Regions from separate parts of the Clostridium sp. DJ247 genome, predicted to be linked through region 1. Evidence: riboswitches for the same ligand, from Rfam matches in the RefSeq annotation. Region 1 holds a riboswitch; each other region holds the start of a gene.
The links. A riboswitch is a leader RNA that binds a small molecule or an ion and turns the genes downstream of it on or off. The one in region 1 is predicted to bind S-adenosylmethionine.

Region 1 (5,724 bases):
CATGTCCTGTAAAGTTATTTCCTTTAAATCCACCTGTTTCAGCAAATACTATAGGAACTCCTTTTTCCTGAAATTTACTTACTACAGCTCCTACATCATCTCCCACAATATCTGCAATACAACCCGTAAGTACCACAAATAAATCTGCATCCAAAATCTTCAAAGAAGATTCAATTAATCCGCTTAGTCGTTTTTCTCCTCCAAATACAACTTCTTCCTCTGTAGCGTTAACACTAGGTACTACCGCTCCTCCTCCATATCCACCACCTTGATAACCGTTATAAAATCCAACGTTCATAAACTGTTTATCCGCACAACCTGGACCGCAGTGGGTAATTGGAATTACTCTTGGTATTGAAGAAGCACTATGCATAGCAGCAATAGCGCAAACATAACGAACCTGTTGAATTGAATTGGTCTTTTCTATATTAATTGCATTTGTTAACATAATTTATTCACTCCTTTTGAAGTAGTATATTAATAAGCCTTAGATAGTTGTGATTCTCTTGCTAATAGGAAAGGATCTTCTTGATCTAACCACCATTTTTTATATGGGAGCTTAGTATGAGCAGCCAAATCCTGATGGAATTTTTTGTGTGCAAGAATATCCAGAATAGATTCTCCTAAATTAATAATTCCTTGATACCCTATAGCAATGTGCTCATCACCTAATGGAGCAGCTGGAATACCCAAACGTGATGCCAATGGTGCTAAACCATTATGACGAATAAGAATAAAATCTGGATTCACTCTCTGTAATAATCCATAGAACTGATACTGCTGACGATTGCTGACACTAAAAGATGGTACATCTCCGTAGTTGCCCACAAGATGAGCAAGAGAATCTTGTCGTGGATCACCACTATCATAAATTGGATCATGGTGAAATACTAATGATCCATTAACTTCAACTCCCAATTCTCTAAGTACGGCAATTAATCCGTGGGCATAAGCTGAACCAGTAGCAACATAGCCTTTTTTGCCTTTTAATAATTTGCGCAGCTCTTCTATACGTGGAGCTACTCTTGCGTGTTCTTTAGCTATATAAGCTTCTACCTGTTCTTCACGGTGAGTTACCCTACCTAACTCACGAAGCCATGCATCTGTTCCCGCAAAACCGTATGGTTGTGGTGCCTTAACTTCCGGAACACCGAATTCCTGTTCCAAGGCTGCTGCCATATATGAGGACAGAGTGTTACAAAAACCCACAGTAGCCGCTGCTTCTGAAATTTGTTCCAAGTCTTCTACAGTTGCTAGATCAATGACATAGTTAACTCTTAGTCCTAACTCTGCTAACATTGGTTTAAATATATCTGATCCCCACAGGTTAATAACATTCACCAAATCTTCTTGTTTTTTAGGATTTCTACGTGCAATTTGACGTACAATTCCATGCTGTGTTGCATCAAATCCAGTACTCCAATGTTTGGATTTAAATCCTTCACAATGTAGAGGAATAACAGGAATATTTAATTCTTTCTCAAATTTGCTTGCCACACTATCTATATCATCACCTATGATTCCAGTAGCACAGGAAGCGGCAATAAATATTGCTTTTGGATTATAACGTTCCCAAGCATCACGTATAGTCTGTTCAAGTTTCTTAATTCCTCCAAATACTATGTCACCCTCTTGTAAATTGGTACAAATTGCATGCATATTTTCTACAGGTAAATTACGCATTGCAAGACCATTACGATATATAGAGTTGTATATTACTTGACCTGCTGCACATCCTATAGGCGAATGTTGAATGAGCACTGCACCACGAACATGACCTGCTTGACATTCTACCATCTGCTCACTGCAAACTGATCCTTGGGTAAAAGGTCCCCTAAATTCGCAAAGTTTACATGATTTCTTCCCATCACCACCGCCGCAACCTCTACGAGCGTTAACCGATTCCTGTGCCAAATCTGATGCTTTACCATCCCATGCAATTATAGTGCCAAGACGCTGTTCACGGCTTTGTACTACTGGAGTATTTAGATTAATTTTCTTCTTCATTATGTGTCCTCCTTTTAAATAAATTTTTTGAAAATAAACAAAGACTAAGTTATCTCAATAAAATTAAGACAACTTAGTCTCCAGTGTTTCTGGTCAACTAAAAAATTTTATAAATTGTGCCATATTTACTTTTTCTAGAGAAAATAATTAATCATTTATAATCCCAGAACTGTATTATATGGTCATATTAACTAAATTTAAAAGGCCATCTTTCCTAAACCTAAGAAAAATAGCCTTCGTTAACGAAAAATCATTTCACAAAACTACTACTTTTCTTATCTTCCAGTATAGTACAAAATTGTACTATTTACTCTGTAGGAATTAACACCGATACATTTAAAGTAAATATAAATGCCGGTTGTTGGGTTTCATAGGGCCAGTCCCTCCGCCTCTCTTGATAAGAATATACATATTAAGTTTACAAAAACTTCTAATAATTATACGTGCTGTATAACATATAATTATTATATTGGAAACATTTATCCCTGTCAATACCTAAAAAATAAGTTTTATCCATTACACCTAACTTTTCCCTATATCCTTTTTTACCTTAATCTAACTTTGTAATAGTATTTTCAACCTACTTTTCCCAAGTTGGTCTGCCTTTATAATTGCCTGCTCAATTAAGTTACTATTTACTTCAAAATTTATCTTGTCCAATTCCTCTGCTGCTATATTTACTCCGTTAGCAACATTAGCAATTTTTTCAGGTACTGAATCCTTTATTCCTAACTGTTCTAGCGTAACGGGAAGATTTAATAAGTTAAGAAAATCAATAAGCTCTTCTATTTCTTTTTGTAGCTTACCCTCTAATATAAACTGAACAATTAACCCGAATATTACTTTTTCTCCGTGAAGACTTTCGTGGGTTTCTGGAATAGCTGTTAAGCTGTTATGAATTGCATGAGCTATTGCGGCTCTATGATTTCCTCCATTAATACTTCCAACAAGATCAGCCAGTATTATAATAGCATCTATTACTTCGCTTACTTCTTTGTTTACATGATTTTTTTCTATTTCCTTTGCAGCTGATACTGAACTATTATGCAATATATCAAGTGCAAGCTTTGCAGTCTGCAAACCAATTCTCAGCGAAATATCATTATTTCCTTCTATAGAATTAGGAGCTGCTTCATACCATTTTACTATAGTATCACCTATACCAGCGTTAAGGTATCTTACTGGTGCATTAGCAATTATTCTAGTATCCGCTAAAACAAGCTTGGGGGATGTATTAAGTATATTAAAATCAGTAACTTTTCCACTTTCATCATATAAGCTTGCAAGAGCCGCTATTTGAGCTATTGCATTGACATTGATAGGTAGTCTTATCTTATTAAGGTAGCTTATGAGTTCTGAATTAGCAATACCGTAACCTATTCTTAGAGATGCAAGTCCATAAACTTTAGAAAAAGTTCTTAGAATAATTACATTAGGATACCTATCTATAAGTTTTATTGAATCAGGATAATCATCACTTGTTGTAAATTCATCATAAGCTTCATCTAATACAACAATTATATCTGAAGGTGTTTCTTCCAAAAATTTTTCTAATTGTTTTTCTCCAAAAATTGTTCCTGTTAGGTTATTAGGATTACATAGCCATATTACTTTTGTTTTATCCGTAATCTTGCTTTTTATATGCTCCAGATTAATTGCATGATTTTCTAAAGGAACACTTACGATAACTCCATTCATTGATAAGGTAACTACCTTATACCATCCAAAGGTAGGTTCTGGTATAATAGACTCCTCGTCAGCATTAATGAAGGCTTGAGCAATCAAAGACAATAATTCAAAAGAACCATTACCAAAAATCAGCTGTTCCTGCTCAACGTTGTTTATTTCTGCTAATTTACTCCTAAGCTGTCTGCAAAAACCGTCTGGATAAAGATATAGGTTTTTTGAAGCTTCCTCTATTGCTACTTGTACAGAGGGCGAACACCCCATAGTATTTTCATTTGCAGATAGTCTTATAATTTTATTTAATCCTAATTCTCGTTCAATTTCTTCTAGGGACTTTGCTGGGGTGTATGAAGAAATATCATTCAACGCCTCTCTATATTTTAATACAGCCATAATAATTATGCCTCCCTAGTTCTAACCACATCAATTTTAGAGTAGTATTTTATTAATTTTTTCAAAGCATTTTCGATATAATCCTGTATGTCAAAAGCTTCTATTCCTCTACTTCTTAAAACCCTCACAGCTCCATTTCCTATTTGAGCAACCAACACTGCTCTGCAGCCTTCAAGTGTTTCTACTGATGTCAAAAGTCTATTATCATCATGCCCACCATTATTGCAAAAATGGTGAGCCTTTCTTAATTCTAAAAATTTATAATTATTATCTTCTACTTCAAAAACTAAAAACTCTGTAGTTCTGCCAAAATGCTGATCTATTATTTTACCGTCACTACTTGCTACTGCTATCTTATAAGCCATCATAACACCTCTTATTCTCATAAAAATATTATCCTGTATTTTGAGTATCTCCTCCTTGTTCTAGTTGAATCTTGTAAGAACTACTGAATATATATCTTCTAAAAGTTTAAGTCCACCTGAATATCCCACATATGAACTATTTATCACCAATCTTTCATTATAGGTATATCCAGGACCCATTCCAAGTACAGCTCTTAATCCCTTAAGTTCTTTCTTAACTTCCTCTATTTTAGGTAAATACTTTGCTCTCTCTCTTTCTATATAAGCTTCAACTTCTGCTTCTTTATCTATAGCTTTACCTATTCCTCTAAGCCAAGTTTCAAATCCCGAAACCCCTAATGGGTTAATTGTTTTTACAAAGGGAACCCCATATTTTTCTTCCAGTCCATTTCCTAAGTATGAACCCAATACACCACATATACTTACTGTAGCAAGAGACTCAGACAAATGTGAAAGTTCCTCAATAGTTGAATTTTGATAAAAAAATACAGGCTCAACTCCAAAATTTTTAAATATCTCAATTATTTCATTTCTCGCACTTTCGTAGAAATTTTTAAAATTAATTTTGTTATTTTTCTTTTTCGGCGGCTTTACAATACTTGTAAGCACAGCATGATCTGAGGCATCAAAACCCGTAGCCCATATTCTTGATCTAAAACCTTCGCAATGAACAGCAGCTATAGGTACTGGTATTTCCTTTTTAAGATTTTCAACAACACTATCCACATCTTCACCTATAATACCTGTTAAACACGATGTTCCTACAAAGATTGCTTTTGGTTTGTATCTATTATATGTCTCTAATATTATTTCTTTAAGACTACCTGTAGCTCCAAATACTGTATCATGTTCATCCATATCAGTTCCTACAAATACAGTGGCATTTGTAACACCTCTTTTGGTTGCCAGCTGATCATTGTTAACTGTAGCACCAGGGGCTATTGCTGTACAGCCTGATGGTGCATGATTTATTATTGCTATATCTCTTATACCTGAAAGTTGTCCTAATGCACAACTAGCATTACATGTGCTGGACTGACTAAAGCATCTATCCTGATTTTTTAAAGTTCCGCATTTCGATTGGTTAACAATGTCATGAAGATCTCCACTATAACCTGTTACAGAACCTAAACGATTTTCTCTTGTTGGTACTGCTGATATTTTTAAATTGACTGTCATGAATCCTTCCTCCTTATTTATATGTTTCTAAAATATTTCCATATATATCTTCTGCTAATCTTAACCCTCCACTATAACCTATATAGCTTCTGTC
Region 2 (5,724 bases), on a different contig from region 1:
CATGCCACCCATGGAGCCGCCAACTGCAGCAACTAAATGATTAATATCTAAATACTCAAAGATCTTTTTTTGAGCATTGACCATATCTTTTATAGTTATTATAGGAAACTCTATACCATAGTGCTTACCGGTTTTCGGATTTATTGAAGATGGTCCAGTAGAGCCATTACATCCTCCTAAAATATTTGAACAAATTATAAAATACTTATTTGTGTCAAATACCTTTCCAGCACCTACAAAGTCTTCCCACCAACCTTCAACATCATTTTCATCATGTTTTGCTATATGGGAGTTTCCAGTTAGAGCGTGAGTTATAAGAATACAGTTATTCTTTTCTGCATTTAAAGTTCCATAACTTTCGTAACATAAGGTTATGGGTCCAAATGTCTTTTTGCTTTCTAGAAGAAAATCTTCATCCAATGCAAAAGTCAAATACTCCTTATAATTTTCTTTTCTATATAAAAACTTGTTCAAAAAAATACCTCCCTAGCTTAATTTGCACAGTTGAAAGTTTATAAGAAGATTTACCACTAAAAACATCATGTTATGATATTTCTAGTGGTAAATTAAATTTTAAAGTATATATATTAGGTTTAGTTATATTATTTCCTCATATGTTCTTAAAGGTTCTACCTCTGTTATATTAGATTTGATCTAATGCATCTGAAAGAGCTGCTATTAAGTCATCTGCATCTTCAATACCTATAGAAACTCTTATAAGTTCAGGTTTAACTCCTGCTTGAACTAATTGTTCTTCATCAAGCTGAGAGTGAGTTGTAGAAGCAGGGTGAATTATTAATGATTTAGCATCCCCTACGTTAGCAAGATGAGAGAATATTTCAATTGAGCCTATTAGCTTTTTACCAGCTTCAGCTCCACCTTTTACTCCGAATGTAAATATAGAACCAGGTCCCTTTGGAAGATATTTTTTAGCTAAATCGTAATATTTATTTCCTTCTAGTCCAGGGTAATTTACCCATTCAATCTTAGGGTGCTTGCTTAAGAACTCAGCCACTTTTTTAGCATTGTCTACATGTTTTTGAACTCTTAGTGATAGAGTTTCAAGTCCAAGTGTTAGTATGAAGGAGTTAAATGGAGATATAGCTGCTCCTAGGTCCCTTAAAAGAGATGTTCTAATTTTTATAGCATATGCTAAGTTTCCAAATGTTTCAAAATACTTAAGTCCGTGATAACTTTCGTCTGGTTCTACAAGACCAGGGAATTTTCCGTTATCCCAGTTGAATTTTCCTGAATCAACAATTACTCCTCCTATTGATGTACCATGGCCACCGATGAATTTAGTAGCAGAGTGTACAACAATATTAGCACCAAATTCGATTGGTTTTAAAAGATATGGTGATGCAAAAGTATTATCAACAATTAGAGGTATTCCATTTTTATGAGCAATATCCGCAACTGCTTGAATGTCGATTATGTTAATTCCTGGATTTCCTATACTTTCTATATAAACAGCCTTTGTTTTATCGTTTATAGCTTTTTCAAATTCTTCTACGTTATCAGGGTTTACAAGGTTAACTTTAATTCCAAAGTTCGGTAGAGTATGAACAAATAAAGAATAAGTACCACCGTAAAGAGTTGCAGCAGCAACTATTTCGTCTCCAGCACCAGCAATATTTAATATTGAATAAGTGATTGCAGCCATTCCTGAAGCAGTAGCTACGCCGGCAACTCCACCTTCAAGTAAAGCAACTCTAGTTTCGAAAGCTGCATTTGTTGGGTTTGTTAAACGTGAATATATGTTTCCAAATTTCTTTAAACCAAATAGGTCAGCAGCATCTTGTGCATCATCAAAAACATAAGATGTTGTTTGATATATTGGTATTGCTCTTGATTTAGAAGCTGGGTCAACCTCTTGTCCTCCGTGTACTTGAATAGTATCAAATGATAATTCTTTTGCCATTTTAAATTCCTCCTAAATATGATAATTTATTTTGTTTGGAACTCCTATGAGTTTAATATAGTTAATTTATTATGCCAAATATCTATAATAGTTATTAGCTTAAGGATTTTATGATAAAATAAAAAATCTTCTTGTAGATGAGCTACAAGAAGATTACATTCCTCTAGCTTCTCATCTCCCAGGTATTATACCTGCTGGAATTAGCACCGTTGAATAAATATTCAGGTTGCCGGGCATCATAGGGCCAGTCCCTCAGCCGCTCTGGATAAGAAGTTCCGTATTTGATTGATAACATCATACCAAGTATTAGTACATAATGTCAATACCTAAATTAAAATAAATGAATATATTTTGCGGATAGTCATCGGATAAATCTTTGTTTTGTGCGGTGTAACATGGACATATATTTTATATATACACAAAAATAGTATTGACAATAACAAAAAAAAATATTATTATTAGCAATAAATGTTATTATAAAAACGTTTCTTATCAAGAGAGGTGGAGGGACTGGCCCTGTGAAACCCGACAACCGGCATTTTTATATAAATGTATCGGTGTCAATTCCTGCAGAATGCTTTTATTCTGATAGATAAGAAGAGAGCTAGAAGTGATTATGTAATTTTCATGTAAGCTACTTTTCTTGTGGAAAGGTAGCTTTTTATTTTAAAATAATTATAGATAACCATGTCTTAAATTGTAAATAGATAAAGGAGAATTATACATGTTTATAAAAGATATACTTTCAGAAAAAAAACAAACTGTTTCATTTGAAATATTCCCACCTAAAAAGGATCAAAATTTAGATAGTATATATAAAACCATTGCGGAGCTAAGCAAGTTGAAGCCAGATTTTATTAGTGTAACTTATGGGGCTGGTGGAAGCAGTAAAGATAGAACAGTTGAAATATCATCTAAGATAAAAAATGAGTTTGGAATAGAGGCATTAGCACATCTAACTTGTGTAAGTTCTACTAAAGATGAAATAAAAGAAATCTTAAGTGAATTAAAAAATCACAATGTAAATAATGTACTTGCTTTAAGAGGTGATATCCCTAAGGATTTTGCTGGTAAAGAGGACTTAAATTATAAATATGCAAAGGATTTAATTAGAGATATATGGGATATAGGTGAATTTTCTATTGCAGCAGCTGCATATCCAGAAGGACATATAGAATGTACGGATATTGATGAAGATATAAAGCATCTAAAAGAAAAGGTATCAGAAGGTGTAGATTTCTTAATTACTCAACTTTTCTTTGATAACAATATTTTTAATAAGTTTGCAGACAAGATTCACAAAAATAACATAAATATACCTGTAATTGCAGGAATCATGCCAATTACTAGTGTGAAACAGATAGAACGAATAGTGTCACTCTCAGGAGCCGTAATTCCAGAAATGCTAAAAGAAATTATATCAAAATATGAGCATGACCAACAAGCTTTTAAGGAGTATGCTATAGGATATGCTATAGAACAGATAAATAACTTAATTAATAATGGAGTTAAGGGAGTCCACATATACACTATGAATAAACCAGAGGTTGCGTTGAAAATTATGGAGAACATCGATAGTTATAGAAAGTAAAGGTACAGTAGTTTTAGCTAAACAACCTTAAAACTCGACTTACCCGCCTCTGTGAGTACTCATCTGACCAAAGGAAGAGGAGTTTCATAATAATATAAAAGAACCTAGATAAACTCGCTTCGCTCAAACATATCTAGGTTCTAAGTTTTTCTCAAATTCCAGCTAAGACTAATTAAAAATATTTAAATGTGTCTTCAGTATTGTCAACATATCCCTACGTATAAGTTAAATTTTTACTATAAAATCACATATAGATAATTATTTAATTGTCCACATTAACTGATTTTTCAAGTTTATGAGAAAAGGATATTTTTAATAATACAGGTGTTATTATAGTAGTAAGGATTACAACTATAATGGTAGGTAAAAATATTTCCTCTGATATTATGCCTTTCTGAAGTCCTATATTTGCTGTTATTAAAGCAACTTCCCCTCTTGAAATCATCCCAATTCCTATTTGTATGGCTTCACTTTTTTTCATTTTCATTAATCTAGCAGGTAGGGAACAGCCGAGTAATTTTCCAAGTACGGCTACTAGGAACATAGCTAAGGTTATAAATATAACTTCTAAGTTTAACCCTTGTATATTTGCAGATATCCCTACATTAGCAAAGAATATAGGCGATAACAAAACTGCTGAAAGTACATTTACTCTTTTCTGTATATATTCCTTATGAGTTAAAGATGAAAGAAGAAGACCAAATATATAGGCTCCAGTTATAGCTGCAATGCCTAAGCTTTCAGCTATAAATGCAAATATTAAGGCAATAGCAACAGAGAAAAGCACAAGGCTATGTTGAGGTTGAATATTCTTTGTATATTTATCCAAATGTTTAGGTAAATATACTATAGCAATTATTGAAACCACACAGAATACTATTATTTTTATAAAGGTCAAAAGTAAAGAAGGATTAGCTGAAGTTGCTGCTGCAGTAGAACTTGGAGCTATGGCTAAGATCACAGATACTAAAATAAGTCCTAAAATATCGTCTATAACTGCAGCACCAAGTATATTTATACCTGCTCGTGTATTAAGTTTTCCAAGTTCAGTTAAGGTTTGTACTGAGATAGTAACACTAGTAGCTGTAAGTATAACTCCTAGAAATAAATTCTCCCAAAGGTTATTAAAAAAGAAGTATGCAGACAAAGTACCAAAGATTAGTGGAATTAAAATACCACCGCAAGCAATTACCAAAGAACTAAGTCCAGCCTTTTTAAATTCTTCTAAATTTGTTTCAAGACCTGCAAGGAACATAAGTACTACTACACCGAGTGTTGATAGCAGCTCTATATTACTGTTTTCATGAATTAAGTTAAGTACAGATGGACCAAGTATTACGCCAGCAACTAGAGCTCCCAATACTTCGGGCATTTTAAAGTGTTTGCTTATAAGTCCTCCTATTTTTGTACATATGAGAATTAAAGCTAAATCTAATAATATTTTTTCCATAAAAATCAACTCCTTTAATTTATAATTTTAAAAAAATATGAAAAAATATGCTTGGATATTAAATTTACATTTTAAACGACAAAAAGAGCAGAAAAATTCTTAAAAGGAACTTCCCACCCTAGAAGTTAAACTCTCTTGAAAACAACTTTAAAACTTGTCCAACCGGAAAATATTATTCAATTATATAAAATTATACTATCAAAATTGTAATAAAAAATCAATATTTTATAATAAATTATGTAAGTTTATGCATAAACAAATAAATAACTTATTTTAAATAAAGTTTCTATAGAATATTTTTCATTACTAGGATAAAATAATATAGTAATTATATGTTATGGAGGTCGTATATGAATCAGAAATCAAGCAAATATGTACCTGAGATAAAAGGAACTCTTAGGAGTCATATGATAGATGTACCTGATATTATAAGAACAGCCAGTGGTATAAAAGTTTTTGGTAAAAGATTAAAATCTTTTGTATTTACTACAGATATTGCAGTTATAAAAAATAATAATGCAGATGCTATTATGGCTGTATACCCATTTACTCCTCAACCAGTAATTACTGAAGTTTTAGTGTCAGCTTCAGATGTACCAGTATTTTGTGGCGTTGGCGGTGGGCTTACCATGGGAAAAAGAGTAGTGAATTTAGCTCTAGATGCGGAGTTTAAAGGAGCCATGGGTGTTGTTGTTAATAGTCCTACATCTAACGAGGTTATAAGAGCTATGAGGGATACTATAGATATACCTATTATAGTTA
Region 3 (5,724 bases), on a different contig from region 1:
GATAAGTCAGTAAAAGTAGAAGAACAAAAGAAACTTTAAAACTTTGATAGTATTTGAGCCTAAGTAACCCTATCAAAGCTCTAAAGTTTTTAGTGTGAGAAAATATTTATAATGTAGCATATTTCACTGTCAGATATTTCAAGCAAGTACTTATTGTATAAGAATATAAAGTTTTCTTTTATAATATCATAAAGCTTTTTATTGTCTGTTATATATGCATCTTTTTCTGGATATTCAACTGGAGATTCCCCTTCTTGAAGTATACTGTTCAACTTTTGAATAAAGTACTTTTTATCTAAGCAATTTAGAGAAACTATTTCAAATAATTCTTTATCATACTTAAGGTTATTATTTAAAAAACTTTTAAGAGCTACTGAACCACCCTGACCAGTTAAACATGCGGTTACTATGGCTACTTTATTTTTATTATTTTTTGGTTCTTTTAATGAACGATTAGTTTCAAAATATGAGTTAACAAGAAGCACTTCTTTATAAATATCATCTAAAGATAAGCCTAATAGAGTTTTTCTAGATGCTTCCAACATGTGTAAGGTTGAAACGAGGGGTATAACCTTTGCTGGAACATTAAACTCCTTTTCTATAGTTTCTGCAAAAGTAGTAAGAGAGCCCATATCAACGAGAAGAAGGTAACCACTAGAATTTATATCTTCCGATATGATTTTTTTCAGCTTATCTAAAACTGTAAAGGAGCTTTTATCAATAGGTGAATTAATACCTAACACGTTATTTTCGCCTAAAAGCTTATTAGCAACATCTGCCATAGAGGTTGCTGTAGATTCGCCGTGAGCAATAAGAATAATTTTCACTTTATCCTTATTCCTATTCTTATGAGTAAGTTGTTCTTCTGGTAATAGAAATATTGCTAAGTATCCTGCTTCATCTTCGGCAATTGAGTGGAGAACATGTTTTTCAATAAGTGCTTTAGCATTAAGAGCAACTTTAAATTCTTCAGGATACAGCTCTTTAATCTTATTTAATTCAGGATTAATAATAGTCTTACCGCTGTTAACTCTTTTAATGAGAGTATTTATATGCAGCGCTAGAGCGGTATACGTATTGTTACTAAAATTTCTTTTTAGTGCATTAGCTACATAGTATAGTACTTTGTCAATACAATCTAATATATCTTCACCAACAATACTCAATAAATTTTTCTTATTTATTTCTTCAGAAACTCCACTAATATGTTTTTCAAAGTATCTAGTTATATCTTTTTCCAAGATATTTTCTATGGCGATATTTGATATACCTTCAGACTTTAATTTTTCTAGTTTTTGTTCAATAATTTGATATATACTGCTATCTTCTTTTTTTAATGGTTGTTGAGTATTTTCTACAGATTCTTATGGAGCAACTATTTGTAATGTCTTTAGGTATGGTTAACACTATGATGGTAGGTCATATTAGTAAGGTAGATAAACCCGGAAAAATAATAGAATTAAAGGTTTAGTATAGGGTTAGGCAGCAGAAATTTAACTTACACCACCGAATATGCTGCCAAACTTCAGCACGTTAAAAACTTTTAATCAGTCTAAAGTTTTTAAAAGTGCCATCAGTTTTGGCAGCATATTCCTACGCATAAGTTAAATTTAAGTTGTGGGTATCTATATAGGATAACAAAATGAAATAATCTATGCTTTAAAAGTTTCTAAAAAGTCTTTAGTAGCTTCCGATAAGTATCGGTTTCTCGCCCATACTATAGCGGTTCGTGTTCTTAAAGACAGTTCGTTTATTTCCATATATTTCAGATCTGTAGTTGTAATGAAGTTAACAGCAGGTTTAGGAATAAGACCTATGCCAGCTCCTGTTCTTGCCCATAATAAGGTTGATATAGCGTCTTCACTTTCACAAAGGATTTTTGGTTCAAATCCAGCTTGGTGACAGGAACTTATTAAAATGTCTCTAAATCTCCCATCTATTATTAAAGGTTTATCTTCAAGTTCGGTTAAGGAAATATTACCTTCAAGTTCTTGAAAGTATAAGTCTTCCTTAACCGCCGCAACCATTGGTTCATCTGATAACAGTATTGATTCGAAGATTTCTGAATTAAAAGGAGTTAGTACAATTCCTATATCTATTGAACCCTTATTTAGTAAATTTAATATATTATATGTATTACTTTCCTTTATTTGAAAAGTTACATTTGGATGCTTTTTTTGAATAATGTTAAGACGTTCAGGTAAAAGTGTAACTCCTGCAGATTGAACAGTACCAATTGATAAAGTTTCCTGAAACCCATCCTTTAAATTTTTTAATTCTTTAATTGTATTTTCTGATAGCTCTAAAATTTGCTTAGAACGGTGCTTTAATACCTTGCCTGCATCAGTTATTTCAAATTTTCGAGTGTTTCTTTCAATTAACTTAATCTCCAGTTCATCTTCAAGTAATTTTAACTGATGGCTAAGAGGTGGTTGAGCTATATGCAATTTTTCAGCTGCCTTTGTTATGCTGCCTTCTTCAATAATAGTCAGAAAGTATTTTAATTGTCTAATATCCATATGAATAGTCACTCCTAATATTTTATTTATACTTTATTCATATTAATTCAATACTTTTTAAGTATTTTTCTTATGTATTTTTCTTTGCTATAATAATTTACAAGATCTAAGAAATGTAAAAATAAGTTTTATATCTCTAATTATAAATGGTTTTATTGTAATATTATATAAATATGAGTTATATTTAAAAACTTAACGTAGTAAATATTATATTTGTATATCTTTTAATTATGGTACTGCTATGACAGGAAGAGTAGGTTATAGGAAACTCCAAGAGAGAAATCCCCTAGGGTGTAAGGGATTTTGGGTGGAAAGTGACTGAAATGCATCCTAGAGCACTGAATTGAAATTTAGTAGGTTTCAGCGGGTACGCCCGTTAAAGCGTTGAGGGATTAATTGACCCTAAATAATAAGTTGTTATGTATAAATGTTTTGTACTTATACATAATAAACAGAGTGGAACCGTGGAAGTAAACTTCTGCCTCTGTAATTGAGGCAGGAGTTTTTATTTTATTAGCACTTGTTAAAAAATAAGGAGAAACTTACATAGGAGAGGGGTTAACCCCGCCTGATATTGTCTAGCTGGCAGTAGACACTACTCCTAGCTTATAGAAGCGAGAGTCTTAGGGCTGGTAGTAAAATGGATAAATTTAAATACAGTATTGACGAAACGAGAAAAATGGTTTAAGATATTAAATAAGTTGGAAATAAATGAATATAATGAGTTTTAAACCATATTTATTCTCTTATCAAGAGTGGTGGAGGGACTGGCCCTATGAAACCCGACAACCGGCATTTTGGTTAAAATGTATCGGTGTCAATTCCTGCAGGATAGTTTATATTCTGGAAGATAAGAAAAATAACTAAATTTAAGAGTAATTAAGTTGAACTTAAATTTAAGGCTGTTTTTCTTATTGAAGAAAAACAGCCTTTTAATTTTTAAAATAAAAATTCTAACTTGCAGCTGGCAGCCTATAAATAATCTAATGGAGGTTAATAAGCTAGCTTGCAATTTACTTAGCACTGTCACTTTATTTATGCATAACTTTACAAGTACATACTAATATCGATTTAACGCGTTACAACTTTGTATTGTTGAACTATTTTAATTATAAGGGGAGGTCAAAATGGATTTAATTAGCATTAAAGTTAATTTTAAACAAGCAAATTATATCAAAAATATTCTCATTGCATTAATAGTACCTATAATAATATTAATAATTTGGCAAATACTAAGTGACCAAGGTATTATTAGATCCTCTGTGCTTCCTTCTCCATATTTTATCAGCATAGCGTTAATTGATATGCTGCATACTGGAGAATTGTTTGAGCACCTAGCTATAAGTATATTAAGGGTTTTCAAAGGATATGCTTTAGGAGCTTTCTTAGGAATAACCTTTGGAGTTTTAATTGGACTTTTTAAATATGCTGAAAAGTCTCTTAACTTAGTAATAGGTTTTTTACGTCCTATCCCAATCGTAGCTTGGGTACCTGTGCTTATATTATGGATGGGTATTGATGAAGCCTCAAAGGTAACAGTAATAGCTATTGGTAGTTTTTGGCCAATATTAATTAACACCATCTATGGTATAAAAAACACAGATAAAAAATATTTAGAAGTTTCGCAAATTTTAGAAAAAAATAAATTTGATGTACTAATCAAAGTGGTTTTCCCGTCAGCACTTCCAGCTATTTTCACAGGATTACGTCTTGGAATAGGCAGTGCTTGGATGAGTGTTATTACAGCAGAAATAATTGCTGCAACCTCAGGTATAGGTTATAAAATTGCTTATGCTAGAGAATTGTCACAACCAGACATAATGTTAGTTGGAGTTTTTTCTATAGGAATTATTGGATTTTTTATAGATTTTGCAATCAAAAAGCTGGAGCTTTTAGTTATAAAATGGAATGTAAATAACTTAAGCCGATAAACAGTAAATATGATTTCTAAAATGATAAGAATTAAAAATAATTAATTATATTGAAGGTTGTAAGGAGATGAGAATAATGAGTCTTATATCAGAAGCAGCAAGTGCTATCAATATAGAAAATTTAAATAAAAACTTTAGAATAGATAACGGTGATGTTAATGTACTTAATAATGTAAATTTAACAGTTAATCAAGGTGAATTTCTAAGTATTGTGGGATCAAGTGGATGTGGCAAAAGTACTTTGCTTAGAATAATAGCTGGATTAGAGAGAAACTATAGTGGACAAATTTTTTTAGGGGGTAAACATATAGAAGGTCCAGGAGTTGATAGAGGAATGGTGTTTCAAGAAGCTCGTCTTTTCCCCTGGTTAACTGTAGAGGATAATATAGCTTTTGGGCTAAGTAGAAATACTTCTAAGAAGCAAAAGCAAGAGTTAGTGAAGGAGCATCTTGAATTGATAGGACTAAGCAGTTTTGCTAAAGCTTACCCGCACCAGCTATCAGGTGGTATGCAGCAAAGAATAAGTATTGCAAGAGCTTTAGTAAATAAACCTAAAGTACTTCTGCTAGATGAACCTTTTGGAGCACTTGATGCTATGACACGTATTAATATGCAGCAAGAAATTCTAAGAATTTGGGAAAAAGAAAATACAACTATGATTTTGGTGACTCATGATATTGATGAAGCAATTTATCTTGGCGATAGGGTTGCGGTTATGTCTAGTAGACCAGGTAAGGTTAAGAAAATAGTTCCCGTACCTTTAGCTAGACCTCGTGATCGCAGCGATTATGATTTTGTAAAAATTAAAAGAGAAATCTATGGTGAGTTTTTTACTGAAGTAGAAAATCCATTTGCCTATATTATATAAAAATAACTTATGCAAAATATAAAAAATTAATTATAGAAGGAGTAATATAATATGAGTTATGTAAGCTATTTAGAATGCTCAAAATGCAAAGAAAGGTATACAGCAGATGTGCCACGTAATTTATGTCACTGTGGAGGTCCATTATTAGTTAGATATGATTTAAAAGCCATAAAAAATAATGTTAAAAAAGATGTATTTAAAACTAGAGAAAAGGGCTTATGGAGATTTAAAGAGCTTTTACCTGTTGAGAAGGAAGAAAATATAGTTAATCTTGGTGAAGGAGATACTCCAATATTAAAAGCATCAGCTTTAGGTGAAAAGCTTGGAATAAAAAACTTATACATAAAGGATGAAGGCTTAAATCCTACAGGAACCTTTAAATCAAGAGGTGCAGCAGTTGGTGTTT

Region 2: another riboswitch for S-adenosylmethionine. It lies ahead of metF (methylenetetrahydrofolate reductase [NAD(P)H]); the one in region 1 lies ahead of HGI79_RS10475 (nitrogenase component 1).
Region 3: another riboswitch for S-adenosylmethionine. It lies ahead of HGI79_RS20995 (ABC transporter permease); the one in region 1 lies ahead of HGI79_RS10475 (nitrogenase component 1).

What each region holds. Positions count from the first base shown of each region.
Region 1 is NZ_JABAIW010000022.1:17,125-22,848, forward strand. It holds gene HGI79_RS10470 (nitrogenase component 1) at 1-448, opposite strand, end outside; gene HGI79_RS10475 (nitrogenase component 1) at 478-2,007, opposite strand; SAM riboswitch class I at 2,280-2,411, opposite strand; gene HGI79_RS10480 (aminotransferase class I/II-fold pyridoxal phosphate-dependent enzyme) at 2,563-4,086, opposite strand; gene HGI79_RS10485 (NifB/NifX family molybdenum-iron cluster-binding protein) at 4,092-4,472, opposite strand; partial or broken gene HGI79_RS10490 (nitrogenase component 1) at 4,593-5,630, opposite strand; gene HGI79_RS10495 (nitrogenase component 1) at 5,644-5,724, opposite strand, start outside.
Region 2 is NZ_JABAIW010000006.1:111,956-117,679, reverse strand. It holds gene HGI79_RS04295 (homoserine O-acetyltransferase) at 1-474, opposite strand, end outside; gene HGI79_RS04290 (O-acetylhomoserine aminocarboxypropyltransferase/cysteine synthase family protein) at 644-1,921, opposite strand; SAM riboswitch class I at 2,090-2,193, opposite strand; SAM riboswitch class I at 2,408-2,520, shown strand; gene metF (methylenetetrahydrofolate reductase [NAD(P)H]) at 2,646-3,512, shown strand; gene HGI79_RS04280 (cation:proton antiporter) at 3,775-4,962, opposite strand; sodium ion sensor (DUF1646 type) at 5,070-5,126, opposite strand; gene HGI79_RS04275 (hydrolase) at 5,313-5,724, shown strand, end outside.
Region 3 is NZ_JABAIW010000083.1:4,950-10,673, forward strand. It holds gene HGI79_RS20985 (PRD domain-containing protein) at 90-1,241, opposite strand; gene HGI79_RS20990 (LysR family transcriptional regulator) at 1,653-2,519, opposite strand; T-box leader at 2,752-3,008, shown strand; SAM riboswitch class I at 3,263-3,376, shown strand; gene HGI79_RS20995 (ABC transporter permease) at 3,647-4,450, shown strand; gene HGI79_RS21000 (ABC transporter ATP-binding protein) at 4,527-5,318, shown strand; gene HGI79_RS21005 (threonine synthase) at 5,370-5,724, shown strand, end outside.